4 regions of the Embleya scabrispora genome follow, and region 3 is predicted to be linked to each of the others. Evidence: riboswitches for the same ligand, from Rfam matches in the RefSeq annotation. Region 3 holds a riboswitch; each other region holds the start of a gene.

Region 1 (7,887 bases), 480 kb from region 3:
GTCCTCCGCGTGGACCTACGTCTTCCAGCGCGGATGCGGCATGGACACCTCGGTGTGGTCGTACGACGCCCGCACCGGCGCCACCGCCAAGATCGTCGACGACGCCGCCACGCCGGACATCTCCCCCGACGGCACGTCGATCGCCTTCGTCCGAGGGGGGAAGACCTCCACGCCCCGTATCTTCACCGGCAGCCCGACCGGTGCCGACGTCAAGCAGCTCACCCCGGACGCCGAGGGCAACGCCTCGATGCCGACCTTCTCTCCGGCGGGCAACAAGGTGGCCTATGTCAGGGAATACGACACATGGGTCATGGACAAGAGCGGCGAGAACCGGAAGCTGGTCGCCAAGAACTTCCTGAAGGGCTCCTGGCAACCGCTGCGCAAGGAAGGCGTGTTCCGGGTCTGGGGCGACACCGCCCGGGAGACCGCGATCGCCAACTCCAGGTTCAAGTGGGCCTCGGTCGGCGACACCTCCTCGGGTCTGCGACAGGCCGACTCGGCGGTGATCAGCCGGTCCGACTTCTTCTACGACAGCCTCGCCGGCCCGGCCCTGGCGGGCGCGAAGAACGGCCCGCTGCTGCTGGGCGGTTGGGGCGGGCCCGGGAGTCTGTACGAGGAGCTGAAGCGCACTCTGCGGCCCGGCTCGACCGTGTACATCCTCGGCGGCACGGAAGCGCTGAGCGGCAACTACGAGAACGACCTCCGGCAGTGGGGCTACACGCCCAAGCGGCTGGCCGGTCCCACCATGTACGAGACCGGCATCGCGATCGCCCGGGAGACCAACCCGGCGCCGAAGAACGTGTTCGTGGTCACCGGTGAGGCCTACTACGACGGCCTCTCGGCGGGTGCCGCGGCCGGCGGCACCAAGGACAGCGTGGTCGTCTACAGCGCGGGCGACAACATGCCCGCCGTGACCGAGTCCTACCTGAACGCGATCAACCCCGCCACCACCAACGTGATCACCGTCGGCGGGCCGGCCGACAACGCGCTGCAGACGGCGAACCTGCCGTCCTGGCCGGACGGCGCGCAGTACTACTCGGTCTCCGGGAACACCGCGGCCGACACCGCGGCCAAGCTCGGCCGGTTCTGGTTCGCCGCCCCGCGCACCGTGGGTCTGGCCACCACCAAGACCTGGCAGGACGCCCTCACCGGCGGCGCGATGATGGCCGGGCTCGGCCCCATCCTGCTCACCGACGAGGACAGCCTGGCCCCGTCCAGTTCCTGGTACCTCTACGACAACGGCGCCTCGCTCTCCTCGGTGGTCCTGGTCGGCGGCGAGTCGGCGCTCAACGGGCCGATCGTGGACCAGGCCGGCAACCAGATCGGGCTCCCGGGTCAGTACACCTACGTACCGATGTACAACGGGGTCGAGCCGCCCGCGGGCAAGGCGCTGCGCGCCGCGCCGGCGGACAAGCCCGGCAGCCCGGCCGTGAACGGTCCGGCGAGCGGCACCGGTCCGCAGGCCGGTTCGGGCGTCGAGCGGCACACCAAGCGCTGACCGCACGACACCACGACGACAGCGCGAGACACCGAGGGCCCTCGGCGGGACATGTCATGTCCCGTCGGGGGCCCTCGGCCCGTCCCGGCGGCCGAAAGGCACGGGCGAAACGCCCCCGAAGCGGTCCATCCGGTTAGGGTCTCGACATGAAGTGGCTTGTCACCGGCGGTGCCGGATACATCGGAACGCATGTCGTACGCGGGCTCGTCGCGGCCGGGGACGAGGTCGTCGTGGTCGACGACCTCTCCTCCGGAATCCGCGAGCTGGTGCCGGACACGATCCCGGTGGTGGTCGGCTCCGTGCTGGACCGGGCGCTGCTCGACGAGTTGTTCGGCGCGCACACCTTCGACGGCGTGGTGCACATCGCGGGCAAGAAGCAGGTGCCCGAGTCGGTCGCGCGTCCCCTCTACTACTACGAGGAGAACGTGGAGGGTCTGCGGACGCTGCTCGCGGCGATGGTCGCGGCCGGCGTGCCCCGGATCGTGTTCTCCTCCAGCGCCGCCGTCTACGGCATGCCCGACGTGGACCTGGTCGACGAGGACACCCCGTGTCTGCCGATCAACCCGTACGGCGAGAGCAAGCTGGTCGGCGAGTGGCTGATCGCGGCCACCGCGCGGGCGCACGGGATCTCCTACGCCTGCCTGCGCTACTTCAACGTCGCGGGCGCCGGCGCGCCGGAGCTCGCGGACGCGGGCGTGTCCAACCTCGTGCCGATGGTGCTGGAGAAGGTGACGGCCGGCCGGGCGCCGGTGATCTTCGGGGACGACTACGACACCCCCGACGGCACCTGTGTGCGCGACTTCATCCACGTGGTGGACCTGGCCGAGGCGCACGTGGCCGCCGCCCGTCGGCTCGCCGCCGACCCCGGCACTCGCCTGGTGCTCAACGTCGGCCGAGGTCGGGGTACCTCGGTCCGTGAGATGGTCGAACTCATCCGCGAGGTCACCGGTTTGCGCGAGTTCGGGCCGAAGACGCTGCCCCGGCGCGCCGGCGATCCGGCCCGGGTGGTCGCGAGCGCCGAGCGGATCGCGGCCGAACTGGACTGGAAGGCCCGCCTGGACGTCTCCGACATGGTGGAGAGCGCGTGGGCGGGCTGGCGGGCGCGGCGCGGGTGACGGGCGCGGGGCGCGCCACGTGGTGGGCGCCGGGCCGCCCGGGCGGGTGCCGCGCGTCCTGTGCCCCCGCATTCCCCCGAGTGCTTTCGGATGCCTCGAACGCCTCGATGCGACGCCGGCCGTCGAGTCGGCGTCGCGCGGCGCGCGTGGGGTGAAGTGCGCCGGGACGAGTCGGACTCGGGGCTTTTGTCCTGTGGGCCGAATCACCCCGGGTGCGAGTGCGAAGGGGCGCCGCGATGGGTAACGGCGCCACTCCGGACCCGAGACGCGCGATGCGCCTGTGACGAACGGGACTTCGGTGATCGTTCCCGGGTGATCCGGATGAGGCTCGACCAGGGTCCTTTGTCACTCGATCCGGCCGAATCCACCACGGAACGCCAACTACGGTCCTTTCCGTAAGGGATCATCTACATTGCGCTCAACCGCAAAACGGATAATCGTCTTCTATCAGACACAGACTTGTGATCTTCGGCGGAGCCTGCTTAGCGTTCGATCCGTCCGTATCCCACACGGACCCCGATCGCCGGTACGCCGAATCCTGTCGCCGGCCGTTCGGGAGGCTGACGAGCACCACACGACAGGAGCGGGGGAACCACAGGTGAACCGCCGAACACGGCACCGATCGAGACGGTCGGCCGCCGCGAACGGCTTGGGGTGAAGCCACGTCCTTCGGGACGTGGCCGGGCTATCGATCTCCGGCCCGAATCCGACAGCTCACCTCGTAGGCGTGGGAGAGGATCCAGCCATGCTGTCCGGAACCGGGCGTCATCGCCGTCGCAGCACCAGCAGGACCACGCGTCTGATCGCCGCGGCCGGCGTCGCCGGTGTCGGCGTCGCCATGCCGATCATCGGGGCGGGCACGGCTCAGGCCGCGTCCGTGAGCACCTGGGACAAGGTCGCCCAGTGCGAGAGCACGGGCAACTGGAAGATCAACACCGGTAATGGCTTCTACGGCGGCCTCCAGTTCACCCAGAGCACCTGGAACGAGTTCGGCGGCTCGCAGTACGCCGCGCGCGCCGACCAGGCGACCAAGAGCCAGCAGATCGCGATCGCCGAGAAGGTGCTCAAGAGCCAGGGCCCCGGCGCCTGGCCGGTCTGCTCGGTCAAGGCGGGCCTGACCCGCGGCGGTGCCGCTCCGGACCTCGACACGGGCTCGGCGGGCGGCAAGACCGCGCCGAAGACCGCCCCGAAGACGGAGAGCGCCAAGCCGGCGCCGAAGACCGAGACCGCCAAGCCGAAGATCGAGGTCAAGAGCGAGGCGCCGAAGACCGAGGCGCCCAAGGACGAGACTCCGAAGACCGAGGCGCCCAAGGCCGCCAAGACCGACGCGGCCACCGGCTCCTACGTCGTGGTCGCCGGCGACACGCTGTCGCAGATCGCGAACGCCCGGAACGTGCCCGGCGGTTGGCCGAAGCTGTACGAGGCCAACAAGAGCGTGGTCGGCGAGAACCCGGACCTGATCTTCCCGGGCCAGCAGCTCACGGTCGACGGCAAGGCCGCGCCGGCCGCCGAGACCAAGACCGAAACCAAGACCGAGCCCAAGGCCGAGGCACCGAAGGCGGAGACGCCCAAGGCCGAGGCCAAGACCGAGGTCAAGCCGGCCGCCGCGCCGAAGACCACGGTCAAGTCCGAGAGCACCAAGGCCGACTCCTCGGCCAAGGGCTCCGAGCAGGCCTCCGGTTCGTATGTCGCCCCGGTCTCCGGCGCCACCCTGACCGCGAGCTTCGGCTCGGGCGGGTCGCGCTGGTCCAGCGGCCACCACACCGGCCAGGACTTCGCCGTCTCGACCGGCACCACGGTGCGCGCGGTCACCTCCGGCACGGTCGTCTCGGCCGGTTGGGGCGGCGCGTACGGCAACGAGGTCGTGATCCGGCACGCGGACGGCAAGTACACCCAGTACGCGCACCTGTCCTCGATCTCGGTCAAGGCCGGGATGAAGGTGCAGACCGGCCAGAAGATCGCGCTCTCCGGCGCGACCGGCAACGTCACCGGCCCGCACCTGCACTTCGAGGTCCGCACCACGCCGAACTACGGCTCCGCGGTCAACCCGATGACGTGGCTGCGCAGCCACGGCGTGAACGTCTGATCCACCACACTCCCGCGCCGAACGGCGGGCATCCCTTCCGGGGGATGCCCGCCGTTCGCGTACGCCGGCCGGGCGGGCGCGTGGCGGCGGGCCCGGGGCCGGGTGGACGCCGGCCCGGGGGCGGGGGTCAGGGGAGGTGGGCCGTGTGCAGGGTGCCGTTCGTGGTGAGCCACAGGGCGAGCGGGCGGCCCGTGGCGTCGAGGGTGGTGGTCGGGGCGGTCGGGATCGGATCGTCGGCGAGCACGAGCGGCGTGGGGGTCGCGCCGAGCACCACCGGTCGGCCCTCGGCGTCCCGGGTCGAGGTGAGCAGCGTGCCGTCGGGGCGGGGCAGTTGCCACAGCGGCTCGTAGCCGGCCCCGGCCGTGCGCGGGGCCGTGGGAACCCAGGTGCCGGGGCCGGCCTCGGTCGTGCCCGCGATCTCCGCCGTCCCGGCCCGCCGGTAGCCGACCGTGACCCGGCCGTCGGCGCCGACCGACGCGGCGGGCGGCCCGACCGGGTGATCCGCCGCGATCGTGCGTGGCGGGCCGGGCCGGTCGCCGACCACGTCCCAGGCGCGGATGCCCTCTCGGGCCGTGCCGAACACGGTGACCCGGCCGTCGGGGCGGGTGACCGCGGTCGGGCCCTCGACGATCTCGGCGCCGCCGAGGTCGCGCCACGGCGACCACACCGTGCTCCCGGCGGGCAGGTACCGGGCGCCGACGCCCTTGGCCCGATCGCGCGCGAACAGGTGCAGCCCGCCCGCGCCGTCGGCTTGGACCACCGGTGGGCCCAGGCCCGTCGCGCCGTCGTCCGGGCCGCCCAAGTCCTGCCACGGGCCCAGGTCGCCGCCGGGCGCCGACTCGATCGCGGTGACGATCCCCAGCCGGTCGCGATCGGCCCGAGCCGCGCCGCCGATCCGCAGCGCGAACACCCGCATCCGCCCGTCCGCCGTGCGCACCACGGCCGGGGCCGGGGCGAGTTCGCCGTCGCCCGGGGCGCCGAGGTCGCGCGCGGCGGACCAGCCGCCCGCGCCGTCCTCCGCCCAGCGGGTGATCCGGCCGCCGAGCACCGACCAGGCGGTGGTTCGGCCGTCCGCGCCGAGCACGGGTCTGGGGCCCGGGTCGGGGAAGCGATAGGTGGTGCTCTGCGGCCAGTTGCTGCGCGACGCGGTGTCGCGCACCTTGAGGTCGCCGCAGTCCGCCCGGCCCGGGCAGTGGTGCTCCCGGTCGGTCCAGCCGTAGACCCGGGTGACGGCGTCCTTGCGCTCGCGGGCGGCCGGCTCCAGGTTGTGCGGCCAACGCTCGTTGTAGTAGCCGCGATACGCGATCGCCGCGGCGGCCCCGGCGGGCCGGTCGCTGTTGTGGCGGCGCAGCGCCTCCCAGGTGAACCGCGCGGCGGCGGTGTGGTCCTGGTGGTCGGAGACGCCGTTGTTGTCGGCGTGCGCCGGGTGCTTCGCGTCGTGCTTCTGGCGATCGGGGTCCGGGTCGAGCGTGCGCACCACGGTCGGCGCCTGGGCTCGCATCAGGTCGGTCAGGGACCGGATCAGCCCGTCGCGGGTGTACGCGTACGGTCCGCCCGCCGGCTCGTCGAGCGGGGCCAGTGTGTCGAGTTCGCGCTCCTGTCCGTTCCACAGGGTGCGCAGCCGCCCCTTCGCGCCGATGCCCTCCTCCTTGCGGGTGTTGAGGAACACCAGCTTGATGTTGGGGGCGTCGACGAGGCGGTCGAATTCGGCGTGCGCGCCGTCGCGCAGGCGGATGCTGTGGCGTTCCCAGCGCGCCGCGCGGTCCCCGAGCGCCATGAACGCGTAGGCGGCGCGCGAGCCGTTGTTGCGCGCGGCCGCGTACGCCCGCACGTCGGGGCGGCTCCCGGGGCCGTTGCGGCCGTCCGCCTCCCCCGCGGTGAGGAAGACGGTCACGCTGTCCGTACCGGCGTGCACCGCGCGGTCGATGTCGGGGTTCATGAAGTACAGGTCGTCGTCCTGATGGGCCACCACCTGCATCACCGCGCCGCCGACGCCGGGCGCCGGGGCCAGCGCCTCGATTCCGATCGGCAGGGTCGGCGCGTACCGGGTCGGCGATCCGTAGGGGCCGGTCAGCTGTACCACCGCGGCGGTGAACGCGGTGGCCAGCACGGCGGCCACGGCGGTGAATCTGCCGGTGCCGGGGATCATCGCCATCGCGGCCGGACCTTTCTGCCGTCGGGGCCCGTCCGGCGCAGCTCGGCGGATCGGGTCGCGTCGTCCGCACCAGGGCGGACCGGCCCATCATCGCCGGTCGCCCGCGCCCCGGACGCATCCGGCTCGGCCACGCGGCTCGGTCGACCCGTCAGCGGCCCCGAGCGTCGCCCTCGGTCGCCTCGCGTGGCCGGTCGGCGGCGGGCAGTCGCGGCTGCGGACGGGCGCCGGCCGCGCTCCCCGCCTTGCCCGCGCCCGTCGAACTCGCGTTCTGGGTCGTGGTCTTGCCCGGGTCGGCGGCCGGACTACCCGCCCCGAGTCGTTGTTCGCCGAGCCGGGGCTGCGGTCGGGCAGCGATTTGGCGCCCTCGGGAGTGACCCGGGTCGCGCCGATGTAGTCGGGTTTGTCTATCGGACCGAACTTGATCACCGTGCCGGTGTACGGCGCGTGGATCATCTGGCCGTTGCCGACGTACATCCCCACGTGGTGGATGCTGCGCGGGTCGCGCAGGTCGGTGGCGAAGAACACCAGGTCGCCCGGCAGGAGTTGGTCGCGTGAGGGGTGCCGGCCGGCGTTCCACTGGTCGTTGGCCACCCGGGGCAGCCTGATGCCCACCGTCTCGTAGGCGGCCTGGGTCAGCCCCGAGCAGTCGAACCGGCCGCCGTCGGCGGCGGTGCCCTCGCCGCCCCACAGGTAGGGGGTGCCGAGCTTGGTCTGCGCCCAGTTGACCGCGCCGGCGGCGAGCGCCATCGGCTGCAGCGGCGTCTGGACCACGCCGAAACTCTGTTCCAGGGCCCGGATGTTCTTCACGTACTCCTGGGTCTGCGTATACGGCGGGATGCCCTTGTACTGCATCACCCGGTACGCGCCCGCGTTGTACGCGGCGAGCATGTTGTTGGTGCGATCCCCCGGCACGGAGGCGACGTACTTGGCCAGCGAGCAGTCGTAGCGCGCGGCGGCCGGGATGGCATCCGCCGGATCCCACGGGCTCGCTTTGCCGTCACCGTTGCCGTCGGTGGCCCATTCCGGCCAGGTG
Region 2 (7,887 bases), 590 kb from region 3:
TGTCGCGCGGCCCGCTGTCGACTTCGGCTTCGACCCATGCCCGGGCGGCCTCCTCGTCGAAGGGGTAGCCCGGGGACGCGACTCCGCGCCACACCGCGAGTGAGGCCTCGATGTCGCCCTCGCGGCCTTCGGGGAACCTGGTGCGGGCCAGCTTCGCCAGAAGCCCGAAGCGCAGATAGCGCAGCACGCCGAGTCCGCTCACGTCGCTGGGGAGCGCGGCCGACGACGTGACGCTGAGCACGCGGTCGGGGTGCCGCAGGCCGATCCGCTGGGCTATGAGCCCGCCCATCGAGTGCCCGAATATGTGCGCTTGCTCCCAACCGAGTTCGTCCATCACGGCGACGGCGTCGTCGGTCATGTCCTCCGAGGTGTACGCCTCGCCGGGTTTGCCGAAGAGCGCCTTGAACGGGTTGCCGGTCTTCGTGTCCGGCATCCGGGTGGACTCGCCCGCGTCGCGCTGGTCGTAGCGGACGACGTCGAATCCGGCCTCCGCGAACGCGTCGACCAGGCCGTCGGGCCACCAGAAGCGGGCGGTGGCGAGGCCCATCACGAGGAGCAGTGGTGCTCCCGAAGAGCCTTCGAGGCGGTCGTACGCGATGGTGACGTCGCCGTTGCGGGCATATCGCGTCGGCGTCCAGGAGCAGGTCACCGGCTGCGTCGGCACGGCTTCTCCGGTCCCGTCGGCGTGTGCGGGCGTGCCCGCCCGGGCGGATCCTCCGGTCGTGGCGGTCATGGCGCACTCCTCTCCGGCAACTGCGATCGTTGTTCGCAGTTACCGGGCACTACTCTACTGCATACATCGTTCGCAGAAAGAGGGAGGCGTGTGCCGTGGCCGCCGACAGCATCTGGCTCCGTCCGGAGCGAGCATCGCGGGGCCCGGCGCCCGGCTACGACCGCGACGCCCTGGCGGCGGCGGGTGTCGCCCTCGCCGACGCCCGGGGCCTCGCCGCCGCCACCATGCGGGCCGTCGCGGACGCCCTGGGCGCGGGTCCGGCCTCGCTGTACCGGTACATCGCCACGCGCGAGGAGCTGGTGGAACTCATGGTCGACCGCGCCCACGCCGAGATCCGGTACCCGGAGCGCACCGGCACGTGGCTCGACGACCTGCTCGCCCTGGCCCGGGAATCGCGCCGTGTCACCCTCGCCCATCCCTGGCTGCTCGACGCGACCGCGACCCGCACGCCGATGGGCCCGAGCACGGTCGCCTTCCTCGAACACGCCCTCGGCACTCTCGCCGACCTGGACGTTCCGACCCGCGACAAGCTGGAGGCCATCGCGGTGCTGAGCGCCGTGGTGTCGGCGCTCGCGCGCGCCGAGGTGGCCCAGTCCCTCGACGGCCGGACGATCCCCGAGTGGCAGCAGGCCCAGGCCGCCTACCTCGCCCACATCGCCGCCGAGGGCCGACACCCGCACCTGGCCGCCGCGTTCACCCACCAACCCCAGATCCCGGAATCGGTGGACGCCCTGTTCACCCGCATCGTGACCGGCGTCCTCACGGGCCTGCTGCGCTAGATCGTGTCCGGGGGGTATTCGCGCCCCTCACCGTGGTCGGCGCCGTTCACCCTCTCGCCGGGTCACCGGCAATGGTCGAATGGTTATCGTCCGTGGTCGGCGGCACGATCAGGGGTCCCTACCCGTCGAGCAGGTCGCGCATGGTTGTGGCTGCCTGGGCGGCTGCGTCGGCACAACAGTTGTTGAACAGCACGTGTACCCGGTCGACGGATTCGGCCAGCGTGCGCACCCGGGGCACCCACTCGGCCAGTTCCGCGCTCGTATACGTGTGGCGGAACCGTTCTTCCTTCGAGCCGCTTCCCCAGGCCGGGTTGCGGCCGTGGAAGCGAACCACCGCCGCCTCGGACGTGGTGGCCACGGCGACCGGCGGGATGGACGTGGGCAGCGACTGCGCCGTGTCGACCGCCACCGCGGCGACATCGAGGCGTTCGAGGAGAGCCGTCGTCTTGGCGCGGTGTTCGTCCTGCCACCAGAGCGGATGCCGAAACTCGACGGCGAGCGGCCATCCCCGGGCCCGCTCGACGCAGTCGTGGAGGAAGCGGGTGGCGGCCGGACCGGGCGCCAAGGACGGCGGGAACTGGAAGAGCAACGTGCCGAGACGTCCGGCTTCGCGCAACGGCAGCAGCGCCCCGCTGAACCGTTGCCAGACCTCGTCCGACAAACGATCGTCGACAGCACCCGGGCGCACCCGTGGCGGCAGCAGCGACCGCAGCTCCGCCGGCAACGAACCCGGTCTGGTGGGATGTCCGGTGAGCAGCGAGAACGCCTTGACGTCGAAGGTGAATCCCTCGGGCGTACGCTCCACCCACAGCAGACTGTTGCGGGTGCTGGGCAGGGCGTAGTAGGTCGCGTCCACCTCGACCACGGGGAACTGACGGGCGTAGTAACGAAGTCGGTGTTCCGCGTCGTCCCGGCATTCGGCCGGATACCAACCGCTGGAGACCAGGGCGGAGTCGGTCCACGAACAAGTGCCCACCGATATACGGTCCATGGTCCACACGCCTACCCCGGTTCCCGAAACCGACGGCACGGCACGGCAACCCGAGATACCGCGTGCTCCGAGGCACCGGCACCGGCAGCAACCCCGACCCCGGCCCCGATCCGCTCGACGCGTCTCGCCGCCGACCACGATCGGTCCGGGAGGTACGTGTTCGCCCCACTCGGACCGATCGTCGTGCCACAAGCACGTGTTCGCCGGCGGTCGCCGGGCCTAGCCGGGTCGGACGGCCGCGTAGAACGACATCGAGTCCAACGGGGCCTCGGTCACGTTCTTGCCGGGGCGCGGGGCGTGGATGATCTTGCCGTTGCCGATGAAGATGCCCACGTGTGAGTTGTCCGGGAAGAAGAACACCAGGTCGCCCGGCTTGAGCGCGTCCTTGGAGATCCGCGGGCCGTCGTTGACCTGGGTCCACGTGGTGCGGCTGAGCGAGACGTTGGCGGCGCGCCACGATGCCTGGGTCAGGCCCGAGCAGTCGTACGAGTCGGGGCCCACACCTCGCGGCGCGTACGGCTTGCCGATCTGGGCCCGCGCGAACGCGATCGCGGCCGCCGCCCGGCCGGACACCGGGACGTCCTTGCCCGTCGTCGGCGGTTGGTCCGTCTTGCCGCGCGAGCTGCGGTCGGTCTCGGTGCGCGAACCCTCGTCGTTCTTGTGGTCGTTCGAGTCGAGGACTTCCTTCTGCTGCTGCGCGGTGAGCGTGTTCAGCAGGCGCTGTGCCTCGGCGAGCTTGTTCTGGATCTCGCCCTTGTGCCGGTTCAGCTCGGTGCGCAGCTTCTCCAGTTCCGCGAGCTGCGAGGAGGCCTCGGTGCGGTCCTGCTGGAGGGCTCGGGCCTGCGCCGCGATCTGCTTCAGCTTCGCGGCCTGCTGGCCGTCGAGCTGGGACATCATCTGCGACTTCTGCAGGTAACCCTCGGGGTCGCCGCTGAGCGCGAGCGAGAGCGACGGCGGCAGACCACCGCTGCGGTACTGGTTGGCCGCCAGGACACCGATCTGGTCGCGCAGCGTGTTGAGCGCGGCCTGTTCCTCGGTGATCCGGGCCTGTGTCTGGTTCGCGGTGCCCTGCTGCTTGGTGATCTGCTCGTCGACGCCGTTGGCGGCTTCGGTGGCCTTGATCGCATCGCTGTGCAGCTGGTTGACGCGGTCCTTGGTCTGCTGGAACGACTGCGCGGGGTCCGCGCTCGCGGTGCCGGCGAAGGTCATCACACCGGTCATCGTCGCGGCGGCCGTGACGACGGTCGCGGCGGTACGCACGGCGGTGCGGGGCTTGGGCTTGCGGTGCTGCCCTGATCGACGCTGGGACGCCACTGGCGGCGGTCTCCTTCCTCGGCCGCCTACCGGGTTAGCTGACGGGTTCGGGCGGAAGAAGGCGCCCTACGGTGCCGAAGCACCGATTCACCCCAAGGGACTGCGAGGGTCCCCGGTTCCGGCTTGCGTCGCGACGACCGTGGTTGCCCACCGTCACCGAAACCCGTCACCGAATTCGGCGGAGGCGATCGTGTCGACCGGGTGGCCGACCTCGAGCCGATCGCCTATCGCAGAACGATAGTCACAGGGGTGTCACGACCCCCACTCCGGGTCTCTGCATTGCCAAACCTTTACCAAGAGTTCCGTTTCACTCGTCGTCGTATCACAGTAAAAGCACTCGGAATCCCGAAAGTCGATCTTGGACCCATTTGGCAGCGATTGATGGCAAGCATCCGGCGCTCGACCTCCACAAACGTGGCCGCGCCCGGGAAAATGGGCCGACCGCGGGGTTACCACCCGCGAGGCTCCGCTGTTTCGACCGGCTTGCCGGTACTTTTCGAACCGGACATTCGCCGGGACGCCGAACCGAGGCGAATACGCGTCGTCGAACAGGCGTGGGGGCAGACCCCCGAACCCGGTTTCGAAAATCGCCCCGCGGACGGTCGTCGGCCGCCGGGTCTCGACCTCCGAACGGTCACAACCCCGGCCGGCGACCGCCGCCGAACCGCCACCGGGATGAGCGCGACCGGCGCCGCGCCGACGACTACCCCGGCACCGACCGTCCCGCCGCCACCAGGTCGCCTTCCGCTCCCGTACGCGCGTCGTACTCCGCCCGCGCCTCGGCGATGCGTTCCTGATGTTCCTCGGTCCAGGTGACCAGCGAGCGGATCGTGGTGTGCAGCGTGGTCCCCATCGGGGTCAGCGCGTAGTCCACCCGAGGCGGCACGACCGGATAGACCGTGCGCCGGACCAGGCCGTCGCGTTCGAGCTGGCGCAGCGTCACGGTGAGCATGCGCTGGCTGATCCCGTCGATCTCCCGCCGCAGCTCGGTGAAGCGCAAGGTACGGCTCTCCAGGATCGCGATCACCAGAAGCGACCACTTGTCGGCGACCCGGTCGAGGATCTGCCGGACCTCGCACCCCTCGCGCACGTCCCATTGGAGGGCGTCGTAGTCCTCCTGGTTACCCGGGCAGGGGGTCGGTTCCTTCGAAGTGCCTTCTTCCATGGAAGTCGATGCTGCCGAAGGATGGGGTCGGTTACAAGAGGGAACCGGGTTCGTCCGAAGAACCAACCCCCCGGTGCCCCGACCTCACCGCGATCCCACCGCGATCCCACCCACCCGCCTCCCGAGGGGCTGCCGCATGTCCACATCCACGTCCGCGCCCGGCAACGCCACCGAATCCGCCCCCGGCAACGCCCCCGCCGTCCGCATGAGCCCCCGCGCCTGGGGCATGCTGCTCGTCCTCTGCGGCGCGATCTTCCTCGAAGGCATCGACGTCGCGATGCTCAATGTCGCGCTGCCCACCATCCGCGAGGACCTGGGGATGTCCACCGGAGGCGTGAGCTGGGTGATGAGCGCGTACGTGCTGGCCTACGCCGGCTTCATGCTCCTCGGCGGCCGCACCGCCGATCTGCTCGGCCGGCGGCGGACGTTCCTCGTCTGGCTGACCGTCTTCCTGGTCTTCTCCGGCCTGGGCGGATTCGCCACCGAGGGCTGGATGCTGATCGTGGCCCGCTTCGTGACCGGCGCCTCGGCGGCCTTCATGACGCCCGCCGGGCTGTCCATCATCACCACCGGTTTCCCGGAGGGGCCGCAGCGCAACCGGGCCCTGCTCTTCTACGCGGGCACCGCCGCGGGCGGCTTCTCGCTCGGCCTGGTGATCGGCGGACTGCTGACCGCGATCGACTGGCGGCTGGTGTTCTTCGTACCGGTCGCGCTCGCCGCGGTGATCCTGGCGGCGGCGTCGGCGCTGATCCCCCGGGACCGGCGGCCCGAGGCCGGCGGGGGCTTCGACCTCGTCGGCGCGATCAGCGTGACCGGCTCGATGTTGCTGCTGGTCTACGGCGTGGTCCGGCTCGAACACCCCGCCGACGGCCGGGGTTGGACGATCGCGGTCTTCGCGGGCGGGGTCGCCCTCCTGCTCGCCTTCGTGGCCGTCGAACGGCGCGCGGCGCATCCGCTGGTACGCCTCGGCATCCTGCGCTCGGGCGCGCTGATCCGGGCGAACCTGGGCGCGCTGTTGTTCGCGGGCTCGTTCTTCGGCTTCCAGTTCATCGCGGTCTTCTACCTGCAGGAGATCCGCGGCTGGTCGACCCTGGAGACCAGTTTCGCGCTGCTCGCGGTCGGGGCGGACGCGGTGCTCGCACCGACGCTGACACCGAGGCTGGTGGAGCGCTACGGGAACCTGCGGGTGATCCTCGGCGGGATGGTGACGGCCGCCGTGGCGTACGCGCTGTTCCTGTCGATCGACGGCGACACCTCCTACGTGGCGATGTTCCCGACGATGCTGCTGCTCGGACTGGCCTTCGCGTTGGCGTACGGCCCGCTCACCATCGCCGCGACCGACGGCATCGACGAGGACGAGCAGGGCCTGGCCGGCGGACTCCTGTACACCGCCTTCCAGTTCGGCGCGGCGCTGGGCCTGTCGACGGTCACCGCGGTCCTGGCCGGTGCGGGCGGCTCCGAGCTGGACGGCTTTCGAACCGCGCTGATCGTGCCGCTGGTGGGGGTGGTGCTGGGCGCCACGGTGACCGCGTTCGGACTGCGCGGGCGGCGGGCGAGGGCGGCGGCCTAGCCGAGTCGCCATCACCGACGAAGCCGCTCGCCCATCGGCGAGCGGCTTCGTCGCGGTGTCCCGGTCGGATCGGGGTTCAGGCCCCGGCCGAGCCCGCCCCCGGACCGGTACCGGCGGCCACCGTCGCGGCGGATGCCTGCGCCGGCACCCGGCCCGACGCGGTTCCCGGTCCCGACGCCCGAACCGCCGTACCCCCGTGCGGCTTCGCCCGCCGAACCCCGATCGTCAGCACGGTGATCACGGCGGCCGCGAACATGCCCACCCCCGCGATCGTCATGCAGACGTGCATCGCGTCCGCGAAGCTGTCGCCGATCGCGCCGAGCGCCTTACCCGTGGGCTCGGGAGCCAGGCCCAGATGGCCGGCCGCCGACAGGCCCTCGTCCGACACGGCCGCGCGTACGTGTTCGCGGTCGGCGTCGGCCAGTCCGGAGTCGGCCAGGTGACCCGGCAGGACCGCGGTGATCCGGCTGGTCAGTACCGCGCCCAGGACGGCCGGGCCGAGCGCGCCGCCGAGTTGGCGCAGCGTGTTGTTGCCCGCGCTCGCCATGCCGGCCAGGTGGTGCGGGACGCTGCTCACCGCGATCGAGGTGATCGGCGTCATGACGAAGGCGAAGCCGATGCCGATCACCATCAACGGGGCGATCAGCGCGGCGAATCCGGTGTCCGTGTCCAGCGTGTTCAGGGACAGCATGCCGACCCCGGTGAGCACCAGACCGCCGGTCAGCAGCAGCCCCGGGGCGATCCGCCCGACCAGCCGGCCGACGATCGGGCCGAACACCACGCCGAGACCGTTCACGAGCAGGAAGCGGTAGGCGATGTCGAGGGCGCTCAGGTGCTGGACGTTGCCGAAGAACAGGCTGAGCGAGAAGACGATCCCGACCAGGCCGAACATGGTCAGCATGATCACCACGCCGGCGCCGCTGAAGGCCCGCGAGGAGAACAGGTCCAGCGACAACATCGGTGCCGCCGAACGGCGCTCGACCCACACGAACGCCACCAGGCCCAGCACCGCGAGCGCGAACGCGGCCAGGACCGGACCGTGCGTCCAGCCGCTGGTGCCGCCCTCGATCACGCCGTAGATCAGGCCGGAGATCGCCACGATCGCGGTGAGCTGACCCGGGACGTCGATCGCCCGGCCGTGCGCCGAGCGCGAGTCCTCCAGGAGCACTACCGCGATGACCGCGCCGATCAGGCAGACCAGCACGGTCGGCGCGAAGATCCAGCGCCAGGAGGCGTGTTCCAGGATCGTCCCGCTCAGCAGCGGGCCCAGGGACATGCCCAGGCCCAGCGACGCGGCCCACGCGGATATCGCCTTGGCCCGGGTCCGGAAGTCGG
Region 3 (7,887 bases):
TCGACCACGGCCATGTTCTCGGTCTCGGTTTCCGCCGCGGCCTCGATGCCGGTTCCGGCCTCGATGTCGGACTCGAAGCCGGCTGCCGGTTTCGGCCCGAGGGTCCCGACCCCGAGGGTGCCGACGTGGTCCTCGTGCCCCTCCCGGCCGCCGAACGCCGTGCCGCCCGGCTCCGACGCCGCCGGCGTGAAGAACCCGGCCGGCGGCGTGGGTGCGGCCTCGGATCGGCCGGGCGGCAACATCGACCACAGCGCCCCGGCGAGGCCCGCCAGGCCCACCCCGATCGCCGCGGTGGCCAGCGACCACTCGGGGCTGATCAGCGCGTGACCGCCCGCTCGGAGCAGGTACGCGATCGCGATGCCGGTGAACACCACACCCGCGATCAGGGCCATCGGGTCGAAGCGCTGCCTGTTCGTCCTCATCGGGATTCGCCCTCCATCCGGGTCACGCCGCTCGTCGGTGTCCTGCGCGGGTCGACCCGCTCGATCGTCGCGCTCATCGCGGCTGCCGTCCGTGGTCGCCGTACAGCAGTTCCACCTGGCCCGCGCCGACCTTCAGGTCCAGCGTGATCGTGCCGCGCTCCGGCTGCGCGATCGGCTCCACCGTCTCGCTCCGGTCCGGCCGCCAGCCGTCGTCGCGACCGCTCATCGTGCGCACGTCGCCGACGTCGGAGCGGGCCTTGAACACCACCCTGACGTCCTTGGGCACCCACACCTGGATCTGCCCGGCGCCCACGGTGGCCTTGACCGTCGCCGCACGGGCCGGCCCGAGGTCCAGGGTGCGCAGGTCCAGGTCCAGGTCGCCGCCGCCGAGGTGGTACGACCCGGGCAGCGCCGCGACCGAGGTCGGCGTGTACGTGCGCTCCCCCCACGGCCCGGTCAGCGGCACGGTGATCGCGGTGAGCCCGGCGAGCAGCGCGGTGAGCGCGAGGGCGGGCAGGATCAGCAGCCGGGCCCGACCGAACCAGGTGCCCGCGAGCAGACCCAGGCCGACGACGCCCAGCACGATCGCCACCGCGACGGTGAACGTCACGTCGGCCGCGTCGGTGCGGTTGAGCACCCACAGCAGGCCGCCGACCATCATGGCCACCGACAGCGTGGCCGGCACCACGTACGAGCGCGGACGCTTCGCCGGCCGGCCCGGCTCGGCCGCGACCGGCTTCGCGGGCGGTTGCCCGTCCTCCGGCGCCGAGCCGGCACCGGGCACCTGCCACCACATCGGCGGTCTCGGGGCGGTGTCGCCGGCCGGGACGGTGTCGACCGGCGCGGGAGCGCCCGCCATCGCCGCGACCCCCGCCGTCCGCGCGGCGGCCTCGGACCTGCGTTTCGTGTCGGTCCAGACCATGAACAGGACCACGGCGGTGATCATCATCAGCGGGACCGACGGGCCGAAGCCCGAGTCCAGATACGTGAAGAACAAGGCGACCCCCATCACGGCGACCACGGTGGCGGCCGTCGCCCCGCGGTCGAACTTCCCGGAGAGCACCCGGCGCAGCACCGGCTGCTCCTCTCCACGGGCCGGGATCAACAGCCAGCCCAGGCTGTACACCAGTACGCCCACCCCGCCGAAGAGCGACAGCACCGCGAAGACGATGCGGAAGATCACCGGATCGAGGCCGAAATGCTCGCCGAGCCCGCCGCACACGCCGGAGACCATGCGGTCGTCGACGCTGCGCAACAGTTGGGGCCGAGTGGTCGTCGTCGTGGGCGCCGCCGACGACCCCGGAGGGCCGCCCGGGACGTCGCCGGCCCGGTTGCCGGCCGAGACACCGGGTTTCATGTCGTCGTTCATGGGTCCATCGTGGCCTGCGCGCGGCCCCGTTCCCATCGGGCTCCGCCCTGGTCCGCCCCTGGCCCGACCCCGAGAGGGAATCAGGGTCGGGCCCTGATGCGCCCGGACTTGCCGGCGTGTGACGATCGGTCGTGTGACCGCCGTATATCCGCCCCCCGCCGCGCCGAACCGGCCCGTGCACCCGACGCCGAAGCTCCGCCGCGCCGCGTCCCACCGGTTCGCCGGCGGCGTCGCGCGCGGCCTGGCCGAGCATCTCGGCGTCGAGGTGGTGGTGCTGCGCGTCGCCTTCGTCGCGCTCGCGTTCTTCGCGGGTCTGGGCGTGGTCCTGTACGCGGCCTTCTGGATCTTCGTACCGCAGAGCGTGGGCACCGCGGCCCCGCCGAGCCGCGAGCGCGGCCGGGAACGGCATCAGGCGCTCGCGCTGATCATCGTGCTGATCGCGGCGACCATGCTCACCGGACTCGGGACCGATACCGACACCGGCTCCGGCGACTGGTTGTGGCCGCTGCTCGTGGCCGGGCCCGGGGTGATCCTGCTGTGGCGTCAGGCCGACGAGTCGCAGCGGCAGCGCTGGTTCTCGCTGGACGGGCGCAGCCGGGTGGCGGGCTGGCTGCGCGCGCTGATCGGCGCCACGCTGGTGGTCGCGGGCCTGATCTTCTTCTCGCTCGGCCGGGGCGGCATCGGCGACGCGCTGGCCGCGATGCGCGGGGCGGGCCTGCTCCTGGTCGGCCTGCTGGTCATCTTCGGCCCGTACCTGCTGCGGCAGACCCGCGAGCTGGGCGCCGAGCGCCGGGCCCGCATCCGGGCCCAGGAGCGGGCCGAGGTGGCCGCGCACGTGCACGACTCGGTGCTGCACACGCTGACCCTGATCCAGCGCCAGGTGGAGGACCCGCGCGAGGTGGCCCGACTGGCCCGGGCGCAGGAGCGCGAGTTGCGGGCCTGGTTGTACCGCCCCGACGGCGAGGAGCCGGACCGCACCTTCGCCGCCGCGCTGCGCGGGGTCGCCGCCGAGGTGGAGGACGCGCACGGGGTGTCCATCGAGATCGTGTGCGTGGGCGACTGTCCGGTCGACGACCGGCTGTCCGCGCTGATCGCCGCCGCGCGCGAGGCGATGGTCAACGCGGCGAAGTACGCGGGCGGCGCGGCCATCTCGGTGTTCGGCGAGGCCGACGAGGACACGGTCACGGTGTTCGTCCGCGACCGAGGACCCGGTTTCGACCCGGACGCCGTACCCGCCGACCGGCTGGGTGTGCGAGAGTCCGTGCTCGGGCGCATGCGCCGCAACGGGGGCGCCGCGAACATCCGCAGCGAACCCGGCGAGGGCACCGAGGTCGAGCTGGAGATGCGCCGCGCCGACGCCGGCCGGTCCGCTGTGGGAAGGACGAACACGTGAACACCTCCGAGACGAGTAGCGCACCCGTCGAGGGCACGCCCCGCACCCGGGTGGTCCTCGTCGACGACCACCGGATGTTCCGCACCGGCGTGCGCGCCGAGATCGGCGAGGCGGTCGAGGTGGTCGGCGAGGCCGACGACGTGGCGAGCGCGGTGGCCGTGGTCACCGAGACCCGCCCCGAGGTGGTCCTGCTCGACGTGCACCTGCCCGGCGGCGGCGGGGTCGAGGTGTTGCGCCGGTGCGCGTCGCTGATCCCGGCGGTGCGCTTCCTGGCGCTGTCCGTGTCGGACGCCGCCGAGGACGTGATCGGGGTGATCCGGGGCGGCGCCCGGGGCTATGTGACCAAGTCGATCACCGGCGACGAACTGATCCGCGCGATCGGCCGGGTCGGCGAGGGCGACGCGGTGTTCTCGCCGCGCCTGGCGGGCTTCGTACTGGACGCGTTCGCGGCCACCGACGTGCCGCCGATCGACGAGGACCTGGACCGGCTCACCCAGCGCGAGCGCGAGGTGCTGCGGCTGATCGCGCGCGGCTACGCCTACAAGGAGATCGCCCGCCGACTGGTCATCTCGGTCAAGACGGTGGAGACCCATGTCTCCGCCGTGCTGCGCAAGTTGCAGTTGTCCAACCGGCACGAGCTGACCCGCTGGGCGACGGACCGGCGACTGGTCTGAGCCGAAAACGGCACCCGACGACACACGACGGCGCCCGTCCCCGGGACGAATCCGGGGACGGGCGCCGTCGTGTGTCGTCGGTGTCCGGGACTAGCCGGGTCGGATGGCCGCGAGGAACGGCATCGAGTCCAGCGGCGCCTTGGTCACGGTCTTGCCCGGGCGCGGGGCGTGCACGATCGTGCCGTTGCCGAGGTACATGCCCACGTGCCGGTTGTCCGAGTAGAAGAACACCAGGTCGCCCGGCTGGAGGGCGCTCTTGGCGATCTTGGGACCGTCGTTGATCTGGGTCCAGGTGGTGCGGCTGAGCGAGACGTTGGCCGCCTTCCAGGACGCCTGGGTCAACCCCGAGCAGTCGTAGGAGCCGGGGCCCTCGGCGCCGGACACGTACGGCTTGCCGATCTGCGCCAACGCGAAGTTGATCGCGGCCTGGGCCCGCCCGGAGGCCGGGACGTTGGTCGCCGGGGCGTTGTCCTTGTCCTTGTCCCGGGAGCTGCGGTCGTTGCCGCGCGTGGTGTCGTTCGCGTGCTCGTCCGAGTTGAGCACGTCCTCGCGCTGCTTCTCGGTGAGCGTGTTGAGCAGCCGCTGCGCCTCGGCGAGCTTGGCCTGGATGTCGGTCTTGTTCTTGTTCAGGTCGGTGCGCAGCTTCTCCAGTTCCGCGAGCTGCGAGGAGGCCTCGGTGCGGTCCTGCTGGAGAACTCGGGCCTGCGCCGCGATCTGCTTCAGCTTCGCGGCCTGCTGGCCGTCGAGCTGGGACATCATCTGCGACTTCTGCAGGTAACCCTCGGGGTCGCCGCTGAGCGCGAGCGAGAGCGACGGCGGGAGGCCGCCGCTGCGGTACTGGTTGGCCGCCAGGACACCGATCTGGTCGCGCAGGGCGTTCAGCGCGGCCTGTTCCTCGGTGATCCGGGCCTGGGTCTGGTTCGCGGTGCCCTGCTGCTTCTCGATCTGTTCCTCGACGCCGTTGGCGGCGTCGGTGGCCTTGACCACGTCGCTGTGCAGCTGGTTGACGCGGTCCTTGGTCTGCTGGAACGACTGCGCGGGGTCCGCGCTCGCGGTGCCGGCGAAGGTCATCACGCCGGTCATCGTCGCGGCGGCGGTGACCACGGTCGCGGCGGTACGCACGGCGGTGCGCGGCTTGGGCTTGCGGTGTTGCCCGGGTCGACGTTGGGACGCCACTGGTGGCGGGTCTCCTTCCTCGGCCGCCTACCGGGTTAGCTGACGGGTTCGGGCGGAAGAAGGCGCCCTACGGTGCCGAAGCACCGATTCACCCCAAGGGACTGCGAGGGTCCCCGGTTCCGGCTTCGCGTCGCGGCGACCATGGTTGCCCACCGTCACCGAAACCCGTCACCGAATTCGGCGGAGGCGATCGTGTCGACCGGGTGGCCGACCTCGAGCCGATCGCCTGCCGCAGAACACTAGTCACACGCGTGTCAGGACCATCACCATTGGCCTTCACATTGCCGAAACTTTACCAAAGTCACCGTTTCCATCTCCGCGTATCACGGGAAAAGCGCCCGGATTCCTTAAAGTCGATCTTGATCCCTTTTGGCGATCTTTAGTGGTATTCGACCGGTGTGCGAGACGTCGACCGCCGCCGGCTAGGCTGCCGGTCGGCGGCGGCGTTCCCGGCGTCGGCGCCCGGAACGCCGGCCTGGTGCGCGTCGGGGCGATGATCGACGAGGGGTTGTACGACGTGGACGTTCTGCGGCAGATCCTGCTGGTGCTGCACATCGTGGGCATCGCGGCCCTGCTCGGCGGCTTCCTCACCCAGATGTCCGCGCTGCGCACCGGCGACGTGCGGATCGTGCCCGCGATGACGCACGGTGCGCTGACCATGCTCGTCACCGGCCTGGCCCTGGTGGGCGTGGTGCGGTCCGGCCTGGACCGGGACGTGGACACCGCCAAGATCGGCACCAAGCTCGGCATCCTGCTGGTCGTCCTGCTGCTGGTCTGGGGCAACCGCCTCGCGGAGCGGGTGTCCTCGCGTGTCCTCGGCGCGATCGGCCTGCTGACCGTGGCGAACATCGCCATCGCCGTCATGTGGACCTGAGCCCCCCGCCTCGCTAACGGGTGTCCACCACCCGGAACACCTCGGCCATGCGTCCGGCGCCCAGGTCGAACCGCGCCGCGTTGCCCTCCAGCATCGACACGACGTGCTCGCGCAGCTCCGGCAGATGGCCCGTCTGGCTCTCGTGCGACAGCAGCGCCGCGATCTTGCGTTCGAACACCTCCGTCACGTCCACCGCGTGGTTCGGCGCCGCGGTCGGCGACAGCCAGGTCTCGGGCACCGTCCACTCCTTCAGCCCCTCCGCCTCCAGCAGTTCGGGGTGGGCGAACGGGTTGCGCGCGTCCGGATAGATCGCCCGCATCGCCGCCTCGCCGGCCTCCAGGTGATCCGGGTGGCTCGGCGCCAGCCGGGACCAGTCCCGCTCCGGACTCGGAATCACCATGCGCTGCGGGCGCACCTGCCGGATCACCCGGCTGATGTCGCGCCGCAGTTCCATGGAGGCCGCCACCCGCCCGTCCGGATACCCCAGCCAGTACAACTGCCGCACCCCCACGTGCGCCGCCGCCGCGCCCTGCTCCGCACGCCGGATCCCGCCGATCTCCGACCGCGGCACCGCCGGATCGAACCCGCCCGCGTCCCCGTCGGTGACCAGGCAGTAGCTCACCTCGATGCCCGCCTCGGTCCACGTGGCGACCGTTCCCGCCGCCCCGAAGTCGATGTCGTCCGGGTGCGCGGCCAGCACCAGGACCCGCTCCACGTCGCGATCGTCCAGCACGATGTACTCCCTTGATCCGACTTGATCCGACTCGATCCGACCCGCTCCGACCCCATCCGCCGGCCGGGCGGGCGGCGGATCCGCCGATCCCGCTCGACCGGATGTCCGACGGCGCGAAGATGGTTGTCGGCGCAATGATCCCTGGCCGCGACGACGGCCCGGGCACGACCCGCCCGACACCCACCTAGACTCGGGGAACGATGAGCAGCCTCTTCGACGACATCCCCCTGCCCGGTTTCGACGCCGCGGCCACCAAGTCCCCCGCCGGCTCCGCGGACGAGATCCCGCTGCCGCCCGAGCCGGACGAGAACCACGTGTACGGCCTGCCGGAGGACTATCCGGACGACCTGTACGAGGGGCAGTACGCACCGCCACCCGAGCCGCGCGACGCCTACTACCGCAACGGCGCCCCGCGCCCCGTGGTGGACCCGGCCCGGCTGCTCGACGGGATGAACCCGCAACAGCGCGCCGCGGTCGTGCACGAGGGGTCCCCGCTGCTCATCGTGGCGGGCGCGGGCTCCGGCAAGACCCGCGTACTGACCCACCGCATCGCCCACCTGCTCGCCTCCCGCCACGTGCACCCCGGCGAGATCCTGGCGATCACCTTCACCAACAAGGCCGCCGCCGAGATGCGCGAGCGGGTCGAGGCGCTGATCGGACCGCGCACCAAGGCGATGTGGGTGTCCACCTTCCACTCGGCCTGCGTACGCATCCTGCGGCAGCAGTACAAGAAGCTCGGCATGAGCTCCTCGTTCTCCATCTACGACTCGGCCGACCAGCAGCGGCTGATGGCGATGGTCTGCCGCGACCTCGACCTGGACCCGAAGAAGTTCCCGCCGCGCAAGTTCAACGCGCAGGTGTCCAACCTCAAGAACGAACTGATCGACCACGAGGACTTCGCGGCCAAGGCGATCAACGAGTCCGAGCGCATACTGGCGCAGGCCTACACGATGTACCAGGAGCGGCTGCGCCAGGCCAACGCGCTCGACTTCGACGACCTGATCATGACCACGGTGCACCTGCTCCAGGCGTTCCCGGACGTCGCGGAGCACTACCGGCGGCGGTTTCGGCACGTGCTGGTGGACGAGTACCAGGACACCAACCACGCGCAGTACACGCTGGTCCGCGAACTGGTCGGCGGCGCGGCCGGCAGCGGCCCGCGCCTGACGGTGGACGGCGAGTTGGTCGACCCCGCCGAGGCCGGGCTCGTCGGGCTCGAACCGGCCGAGTTGTGCGTGGTCGGCGA
Region 4 (7,887 bases), on a different contig from region 3:
ACGGCCGCCCCGCGGTGGTCCCGTTCCGGACCGGGCGCGACGGCGAGGCGCTGGTGACGCTGACCGTGGCGGCGCCGGGTGTGGACTGGGGCAAGGCGGGCGCGGAGTCGGCGGTGGTACAGCTGTTCGTGGACGGCCGGCCCGCCGGTGACGTGGTGGTCTTCGGTGCCACGCCCACCGAGCGCGGCTTCGCGCTGGGCGCGCTGCGCAAGGGGCGACACGAGTTGAGCATCCGCTTCGCGGCCGACCGGTCCTCGCCGGCCGGGTCGGTGGTGCACATCTCCCGGCTGCGGACGCGGACGATCGCGACCGGGGACCGGGAGCACGCGGTCGCCGCGAACGCGCCGGTCCTGTACGGCCGGAACATCCCGGGCGCGCCGGGCGGCGCGACCGGCCCGTTCCAGAACGCGGTCACCGACACTCCGGTGCTGGCCTGGTACCAGGAGGCCCCGGCGGCGACCGCCGGGAACCGGGTGTTGACCTACACGATCGTGTGGAGCAACGAGGACGGCGGCACCTCGACGCCGGCGCTGATGGCCCGCTGGGGCCGGACCACCGACATCGAGTGGGCGTACCGGGTCGAGGTGGACCGGCGCGGCCGGGCGGTGCCGGGCACGGCCTTCTTCCAGTCGCCGAACCACGGCACGACGCCGTTCGCCGGACGCTACGAGGACGGCCATCCGCTGTTGCAGACCTGCACCTTGAACAACAACCTGTGCGACGTGGTGGACGACCCGATGCGGTTCGCGCCGGCGGCGGTGGAGCGGTTGGCGGACCCGACCCGGACCGCGCGCGAGGAGATGGTGGACCGGCACCCGTGGGTGTATCCGGTGATGGTCCGGGAGATGCGGCGCGAGGGCCGGGTGGTGGCCGACCCGCCGGCCGACACCACCACGCTGATCGCCGACCCGACGGACTACCTGTACGCGGTGATCCGCAAGACCACGTCGGAGCCGCCGGCGGGCGCGGCCGGGTGGAACGGGGTCGCGCTGGGCGTGCGGGTCAAGGGCGACCCGACGCTGTACCGCTCGGACCGCGGGCGGGTGGACTGGTCGCTGCAGCGCGACGATCCGGCGGCGACGACGGTACGGCTGCCGCACGGGACGCAGGCGTCGGACATCGTCGAGGTGGTGGTGATCCGTACCGTCGCGGGCGTCGACCCGGGCGGCACCATCACGGTGCACGGGATCAATCGGGCGTTCCTGCTCGGTCGGGACGATCGACCCGGGCGGGCAGTGCCGGTCCACCCGGAGTCGGTGACGCTGACCGCGGCGGCGCCGCAGGCGGTGTTGTACCGCCGGTGATCCCGATCCCCGGGGAGACCGGGCCGGCGGCGCCGTATCGCCGGGTCCCGGAACACCGGGTTCCGGCCGGGCTTGATGAGGTGTTCTCAAGCCGCGGCCGGACGCCGGTGCCGCGCTCCGCGAGGGGCGCGGCACCGGGAACCCCCGGGCGCGGGACGGGATTCGATCCCGTCCCGCGCCCGGCGCCTGCCCGGCGCGTCGGGCGGGTCGGTGCGTCGGCGGTCGAGTGTCGTCGAACGGAGCGAGAAGGAGATGTCCATGTCCGGATGGAAGACCGTCACGGCCGCGATCCTGGCCGGGGCGGCGGTCGTTGCCGCGCCGGGAGTGGCCGCCGCGGCGGACCGCCACGGAAACGCGCACAGGACCTTCGACCTGCAGGCGCACCGCGGCGGGCTGGGCCTGACCGTGGAGAGCACCCTCGCGTCCTTCGCCAAGGGCCTGGACCTGGGGGTCACCACCCTCGAACTGGACGTCCAGATCACCGAGGACGGCCGGGCCGTGGTCACCCACGACCGCAAGGTGGACGGCCGCAAGTGTGCCGACACCGGGCCGGTGCGGGCCGGTGACCCGGAGTTCCCCTACGTCGGGAAGTACGTCAACACGCTCACCCTCGCCCAGGTCCGCACCCTCGACTGCGGGTCGCGGCAGTTCCCGGGCTTCCCCGGCCAGACCACCTCGCCCGGCGCCCGAATGCCGCTGCTCGGCGAGGTGTTCGACCTGGTCGACCGGCGGCACGCGCACGGTGTGAAGCTCAACGTGGAGACCAAGGTCGAGGCGGGCGCGCCGAACGAGACGGCGCCGCGCGAGCAGTTCGTCCGGACCGTGGCCCGCGAGGTGCGCCGGGCGGGGCTGTTGCGCCAGGTCACCATTCAAAGCTTCGACTGGGGCTCGCTGATGAGGATGCGTCAGATCGAACCCCGGTTGCCGCTGGTCGCGTTGACCAACTACGACTTCCTCCAGGTCGGCAAGCCCGGCGCCTCGCCCTGGCTGGGCGGCCTGGACATCGACGACTTCGGCGGCGACCCGCTGCGGGCGATCGAGTCGTTCGGCGCGACCTCGTTCTCTCCGGTGCACGGCTTCCCGCAGGACGGCAGGGTCGGCGACCCGAACTACCGCCCCTATGTGACCCGGGCGATGGTCGACCAGGCGCACCGGCTGGGCATCAAGGTGGTGCCGTGGACGATCGACGACCCGGCCACCATGGCGAAGCTGATGGACGACGGCGTGGACGGCCTGATCACCGATTACCCGGACCGGTTGCGGGAGTTGCTGGCGGCGCGGGGCCTGCCGCTGCCGAAGCGCTACCCCGCGCGGGGCTGACGTCGGGGAAGCCCTGCTCGCCCGGGTGCGTGGCGGACACGCCCGCTCGGCGGACAGTGCCCGCTCGGCCGATACCGCGCGCTCGGCGGACACGGAACAGGGCCGGGCCCGTCGACGCGTGGTCGACGGGCCCGGCCCTGGAACTTCCCGGTTGTGCTCGGATCAGAGGTTGACGCCGTGCGCGCGCAGGTAGGTGACGGGGTTGATGCCGCTGCCGTAGTTCGGGGTGGTGCGGATCTCGAAGTGCAGGTGCGGGCCGGTCACGTTGCCGGTCGCGCCCGAGAGGCCGATCTGCTGGCCGGTGCTCACCGTCTGGCCGGCGCGGACGCCGATGCTGGACAGGTGGGCGTACTGCGAGTACTTGCCGTCCGCGTGCTTGATGACGACCTCGTTGCCGTAGGCACCACCGTTGCCGGCGCTGACCACGGTGCCCGAGGTGATGGCCTTGACCGAGGTGCCGGTGCCGACCACGAAGTCTTGGCCGGTGTGGCTGCCGCTGGACCACATGGAGCCACCGGTGCCGAACGCGGTACCCAGCGAGCCGTTCACCGGAGCGACGTAGCCCGAGGAGTTGACCGCGGTGCTGCCGGCCTTGGCCGAGGAGTCCTTGGCCACGACGGGGGCCTTCTCCTTGGTCACGGGCTTCGGCGCGACCTTGACCGACGCGGTGGGCTTGGTCTCGGTCTTGGTCTCGACCTTGGCCTCGGCCTTCGGCGCGGCCTCGGTCTTCGTGGTGGCCGCGGCCTTGCCCGAGAGCGAGAGCTTCTGGCCGACCAGGATCAGGTTCGGGTTGCCGCCGATGACGGACTTGTTGTCGGCGTACAGCTTGTGCCAGCCGCCGGCGACGTCCTTGGCCGCGGCGATCTTGGACAGGGTGTCGCCCTTGACCACGGAGTAGGTGGTGGTCGTGGCCTTGGTCTCGGCGGCCGGGACGACCTCGATCTTCGGGGCCTTCGGGGCCGGCGCGGACTCGGCCGGCTTCTCGGCGACCTTCGGGGCGACCTTGACGGTGCTCTTGGTCGAGCCCGACTTGGCGTTGGGGGAGACGGCCGGAGCGGCGCCGCCACGGGTCAGGCCCGCGGGGCCCGAGGTGTTCGGCCACGCGCCGGGGCCCTGTACGGCGAGGACCTTCTCCGCGATGGCGATCTGCTGGTCCTTGGTGGCCAGGTCCGCACGCGGGGCGTACTGCTGACCGCCGAACTCGTTCCAGGTGCTCTGGGTGAACTGCAGGCCGCCGTAGAAACCGTTGCCGGTGTTGATGTGCCAGTTGCCGGAGCTCTCGCCCATGGCGACCTTGTCCCAGACGGAGACCGGGGCGGCGGTGGCGGAGGTGGCGAAGCCGGTGATCAGCGGGGCGGCGACGATGGCGCCGGCCATGCCGAGGGTGAGCGCGAGACGCGCGTTCTTGGGCTTGCGGGCAGGGGTGATGAACGACTGCACGAAGATTTTTCCTTCTCCCACGCCTACGAAGTGAGCTGTCGGATTCGGGCTGGAGAGTCTCGCCCGGCCGGCGTCGACTCCTCGGGTATCGAGGAGGCGGGCACGGCTTCACCCCAAGCCGTCGTTATCGGATGTCCGCGACATGCGGACGCCCGGGACGGCATTCCACTTGGTTCCCCCGCTCCTGCCTTTCGGGTTTCGTAACCGTGGCCTCTCCGGCGGCAGGATTCGGCGAACCGGGAGACACATTCCGCCGAACACCGGACCGGTGCGGCGAAGCCCCAAGCTACGCATACACCCGACCCGGATCCAAACATCATGTTTCGCCGAAACCGAAGATTCGGGTCGGAAGGGTGGAATTTCGGGACCGAAAGTCCCGAAGCGTCCACGCATTGTGTCCGGGACCTTCAGCGGGGAGTGATATCGGAATCGCGTGGAGTGAGAATCGCGGAAACTCGGTTCACGGTGCGTGTGAGTTCCTGACCTTGGGTGCGGGGAATGTGACGTGCGCCACGGGATGTGGGAAAAACGGTGGTCCCGAACCTGTGGAAAACGGGTCGAAACCCCGTCCGACCTGCCCGTTCGTGGGGTGTGAGGGCGAGGGCGCGGGCGCTCGCGGTGTCGGCATTCGACGGGACGGCGCGGTTCGAACCGGGTGTCGTGGCGGAGACCCTCGGTTTGATTCGCCTTACATAAAGTGATTTCGCCACGATTTGGCGTCTTCGTGTCGACCGCGACCGGGCCGCCGGACGGTTTCGTGTCGGCTGCGTGTGCCGGGACGGGTGGATGTGGGTGTCTCGGGCCGGGTACGGCGTACGCGGCTCCCCCCGTGTGGAGTCGCATACGCCGAACTCGGCCCGAGACGGTCAGGGCGTGCGGGCGCCGCCGTGGGGTGTGGTGAGGAATTCGGCGAGGTGTACCGCGCGGACGCGCGACTTGCGCCGCCGCAGGCCGGTGCGGAGTTGGCGCAGGCAGCCCGGGTTGACCGCCACCACGACGTCGGCGCCACTGGCCTCGATCGCGTCCAGCTTGCGGTCGAGGATGCGGCGGGATTCGATCGGGCGCAGGAGGGAGTAGGTGCCGGCCGCGCCGCAGCAGTCGCTCGCGCCCGGGGTTTCCACGAAGTCGGCCACCGCGGACAGGGCCTCGCGCGGTTCGCGCCATACGCCGAGGCCGTTGCGCAGGTGGCAGGAGTCCTGGAGGGTGACCCTGACCCGGCGGCCGGCCACCCGGCGTTCGGGGAGGGCCGAGACGTCGACCACCTCGGACAGTTCGGCGACCCGGTCGCGGCCGATGACGTCGGCCAGGTGCGCGGCGCATCCGCCGGAGGTGGTGACGATCCGGCCGGGGAGCCGTTCGCCGAGGCGGCGGGCGAGGGCGCGGCCCTTGGTCAACTCGCCGTTGTGCGCGTGCAGCGCTCCGCAGCAGCCCTGGTCGTCGGGCACCTTCAGGCCGGGCAGCAGGGTGCGGGCCGCGCGGGAGACCCCGGGGAACATGGCGCGTTCGAAGCAGCCGAGCATGAGGGAGGCACCGGTGCCGGCGGGCGGCTCGGGTGGTCCGGGCTGTGTCGGCGGCTTCGGTGTCCCGGTCGGGGCCGGTCGGGTCGCCTTGTCGGGGCCGCGCCCGGACGGCAGGACGAAGCGGCCCCAGCCCATCGCGCGGACCACCGGCGGCAGGCTGACCACCATCGTCAACAGCCGGGCCAGTGGTGGCCGGTGTTTGCCGCGCCACTGGTGTTCGCGCCACTGTTCCAACAGGGAGCCGTACGGGACGCCCGCCGGGCAGACCGGTTCGCAGGCGCGGCAGCCCAGGCACGCCGAGGACTGTTCCAGCAGGGTCGGGTCGTCGGCGTCCAGGCGGCCGGTCTCCAGCGCGCGCATCAGGTTGATCCGGCCGCGCGGCGAGGACGCCTCGTCGCCGGTGGCGGCGTAGGTCGGACACGCCGGCAGGCAGAAGCCGCAGGAGATGCAGCGGGAGAGTTCCTCGGGGTCGAACACACCGGTCATGAGCCGAGCTTTCCGGGATTGAGGATGCGGGCGGGATCGAAGGCGGTCTTGATCCGGCTCAGCAATTGCAGCTGGTCGTCACCGAGTTGAGCGCGCAGGTGCGGCAACTTGGCTGCGCCGACGCCGTGTTCGCCGGTGATCGTGCCGCCGAGTTCGATCGCGGTGCGGAAGATGTCGTCGAAGGCGGCGTGCGCGCGTTCGATCGATTCGGTGTCGTTCGGGTCGGCCACCACGCAGGTGGGGTGGAGGTTGCCGTCGCCGGCGTGGCCGAAGGTGGCGATGGTGACGGTGTGCCTGTCCGCGATGGCGTCGATCCGGTCGACCATCTCGGCGATCCTGGGACGCGGCACGGTGGCGTCCTCCAGGATGGTCAGCGAGCCGAGGCGGGACAGCGCGGGCAGCGAACACCGGCGAGCGGTCAGCAGTGCCTCGGCGCCGGCCACGTCCTCGGCCAGGGTCCATTCCGTGGCGCCGGCCGCGTCGCACAGCTCGGCCATGCGGGTCAGGTCGCGGCGGACCGCGTCGGACGTACCGTCGTCGCCGAACAGGAGCAGCGCGCCGGCGTCCCGGCGCAGGCCGAGGGCGGCGAAGTCCTCGACCGCGTTGACGCAGCTCCGGTCCAGGAATTCCAGGGTGGCCGGGACGATGCCGGCGGAGAGGATGTCGGCGACCGCGCGGCCGGCGTGGGCCAGGTCGGGGAAGTAGGCGATCCCGGTGCCCGTGTCGGCGGGGGCGGGCAGCAGGGCCATGGTGATCTCGGTGATCACGGCGAGGGTGCCCTCGGAGCCGGTGAGCAGGCGGGTCAGGTCGTAGCCGGCCACGTCCTTCCAGAGCCGGCCGCCGGTGCGGATCACCTCGCCGGTGGGCAGTACCGCTTCCAGGCCGAGCACGTAATTGCGGGTCACGCCGTATTTGAGGCCGCGCAGTCCGCCCGCGCACGTGGCCACGTTGCCGCCGACGGTGGAGACCGTGCGGCTGCCGGGGTCGGGCGGGAAGAGCAGTCCGTGTGCGGTCGCGGCGTCGGCCAGGGCGGCGGTGGTCACGCCGGGTTCGACCACGGCGAGCAGTTCGTCGGGGCTGATCTCGCGGATGCGGTTCATCCGCGTGGTGACCAGGACGATGCCGCCGTTCAGGGCCACGGTGGCCGCGCACAGGTTGGAGCCGGCGCCCCGGGGGACGACCGGGACGCGGTGCTCGGTCGCCAGGCGCAGTACGGCGGCGACCTCGGCGGTGTCGGCCGGGAAGACCACGGCGTCCGGGAGCCGGTCGAACAGGGGGGTGGCGTCGCGGGCGTACGGCACCAGGTCGCCGGTGGTGTGGCGGACGTGTTCGGCGCCGACGATCGCGCTCAGGCGGTCGATCAGGTCCGTGGACAGGGGCATGTTCCGTACGTCTCCCTCGGGCGGGGGGCCGTCGTGATGGGTGGGTTCGCCGTTGGCTGTGGTCGCGTCGTTGGCGGGGGTCGGCAGGGCGGCCTGCGGCCCGCTTGTCCTCAAACGCCGGACGGGCTGAAAAGGGCTGCGGACCTGGCCGAGATGGGCTGCGGACCTGGTTGAGATGTGTTGCGGACTTGGGCGAGATGGGCTGCGGACCTGGTTGAGATGTGTTGCGGACTTGGGCGAGATGGGCTGCGGATCTGATTGGGATGTGTTGCGGACTTGGGCGAGATGGGCTGCGGATCTGATTGGGATGTGTTGCGGACTTGGGCGAGATGGGCTGCGGGTCTGGTTGGGATGGGCTGCGGGTTTGGTTGCTTTGGGCTGCGGGGCGGCCTGGTTGCGGGTTCGGCCTGGTGGGCTGGGGGCTACATGACTGCC

What was found. A riboswitch is a leader RNA that binds a small molecule or an ion and turns the genes downstream of it on or off. The one in region 3 is predicted to bind cyclic di-AMP.
Region 1: it holds a riboswitch for cyclic di-AMP, as region 3 does, so the genes downstream of both, B4N89_RS13140 (transglycosylase family protein) here and B4N89_RS10870 (C40 family peptidase) in region 3, are expected to answer to the same signal.
Region 2: it holds a riboswitch for cyclic di-AMP, as region 3 does, so the genes downstream of both, B4N89_RS13685 (NlpC/P60 family protein) here and B4N89_RS10870 (C40 family peptidase) in region 3, are expected to answer to the same signal.
Region 4: it holds a riboswitch for cyclic di-AMP, as region 3 does, so the genes downstream of both, B4N89_RS33905 (transglycosylase family protein) here and B4N89_RS10870 (C40 family peptidase) in region 3, are expected to answer to the same signal.

The regions. Positions count from the first base shown of each region.
Region 1 covers NZ_MWQN01000001.1:2,985,870-2,993,756, forward strand. The annotation lists gene B4N89_RS13130 (cell wall-binding repeat-containing protein) at 1-1,498, shown strand, start outside; gene galE (UDP-glucose 4-epimerase GalE) at 1,645-2,613, shown strand; cyclic di-AMP (ydaO/yuaA leader) riboswitch at 3,172-3,356, shown strand; gene B4N89_RS13140 (transglycosylase family protein) at 3,359-4,699, shown strand; gene B4N89_RS13145 (PIG-L family deacetylase) at 4,827-6,854, opposite strand; partial or broken gene B4N89_RS13150 (NlpC/P60 family protein) at 7,200-7,887, opposite strand, start outside.
Region 2 covers NZ_MWQN01000001.1:3,091,465-3,099,351, forward strand. The annotation lists gene B4N89_RS13670 (alpha/beta fold hydrolase) at 1-733, opposite strand, end outside; gene B4N89_RS13675 (TetR/AcrR family transcriptional regulator) at 829-1,512, shown strand; gene B4N89_RS13680 (DUF72 domain-containing protein) at 1,631-2,503, opposite strand; gene B4N89_RS13685 (NlpC/P60 family protein) at 2,723-3,817, opposite strand; cyclic di-AMP (ydaO/yuaA leader) riboswitch at 3,826-3,963, opposite strand; gene B4N89_RS13690 (winged helix-turn-helix transcriptional regulator) at 4,521-4,982, opposite strand; gene B4N89_RS13695 (MFS transporter) at 5,188-6,552, shown strand; gene B4N89_RS13700 (MFS transporter) at 6,629-7,887, opposite strand, start outside.
Region 3 covers NZ_MWQN01000001.1:2,503,540-2,511,426, forward strand. The annotation lists gene B4N89_RS10850 (hypothetical protein) at 1-422, opposite strand, end outside; gene B4N89_RS10855 (PspC domain-containing protein) at 496-1,791, opposite strand; gene B4N89_RS10860 (ATP-binding protein) at 1,925-3,184, shown strand; gene B4N89_RS10865 (LuxR C-terminal-related transcriptional regulator) at 3,181-3,858, shown strand; gene B4N89_RS10870 (C40 family peptidase) at 3,949-5,034, opposite strand; cyclic di-AMP (ydaO/yuaA leader) riboswitch at 5,044-5,182, opposite strand; gene B4N89_RS10875 (hypothetical protein) at 5,552-5,908, shown strand; gene B4N89_RS10880 (PIG-L deacetylase family protein) at 5,922-6,641, opposite strand; gene pcrA (DNA helicase PcrA) at 6,842-7,887, shown strand, end outside.
Region 4 covers NZ_MWQN01000002.1:774,071-781,957, forward strand. The annotation lists gene B4N89_RS33895 (hypothetical protein) at 1-1,304, shown strand, start outside; gene B4N89_RS33900 (glycerophosphodiester phosphodiesterase family protein) at 1,563-2,624, shown strand; gene B4N89_RS33905 (transglycosylase family protein) at 2,787-4,001, opposite strand; cyclic di-AMP (ydaO/yuaA leader) riboswitch at 4,070-4,277, opposite strand; gene B4N89_RS33910 ((Fe-S)-binding protein) at 4,931-6,070, opposite strand; gene B4N89_RS33915 (FAD-binding oxidoreductase) at 6,067-7,452, opposite strand; gene B4N89_RS33920 (SDR family NAD(P)-dependent oxidoreductase) at 7,875-7,887, opposite strand, start outside.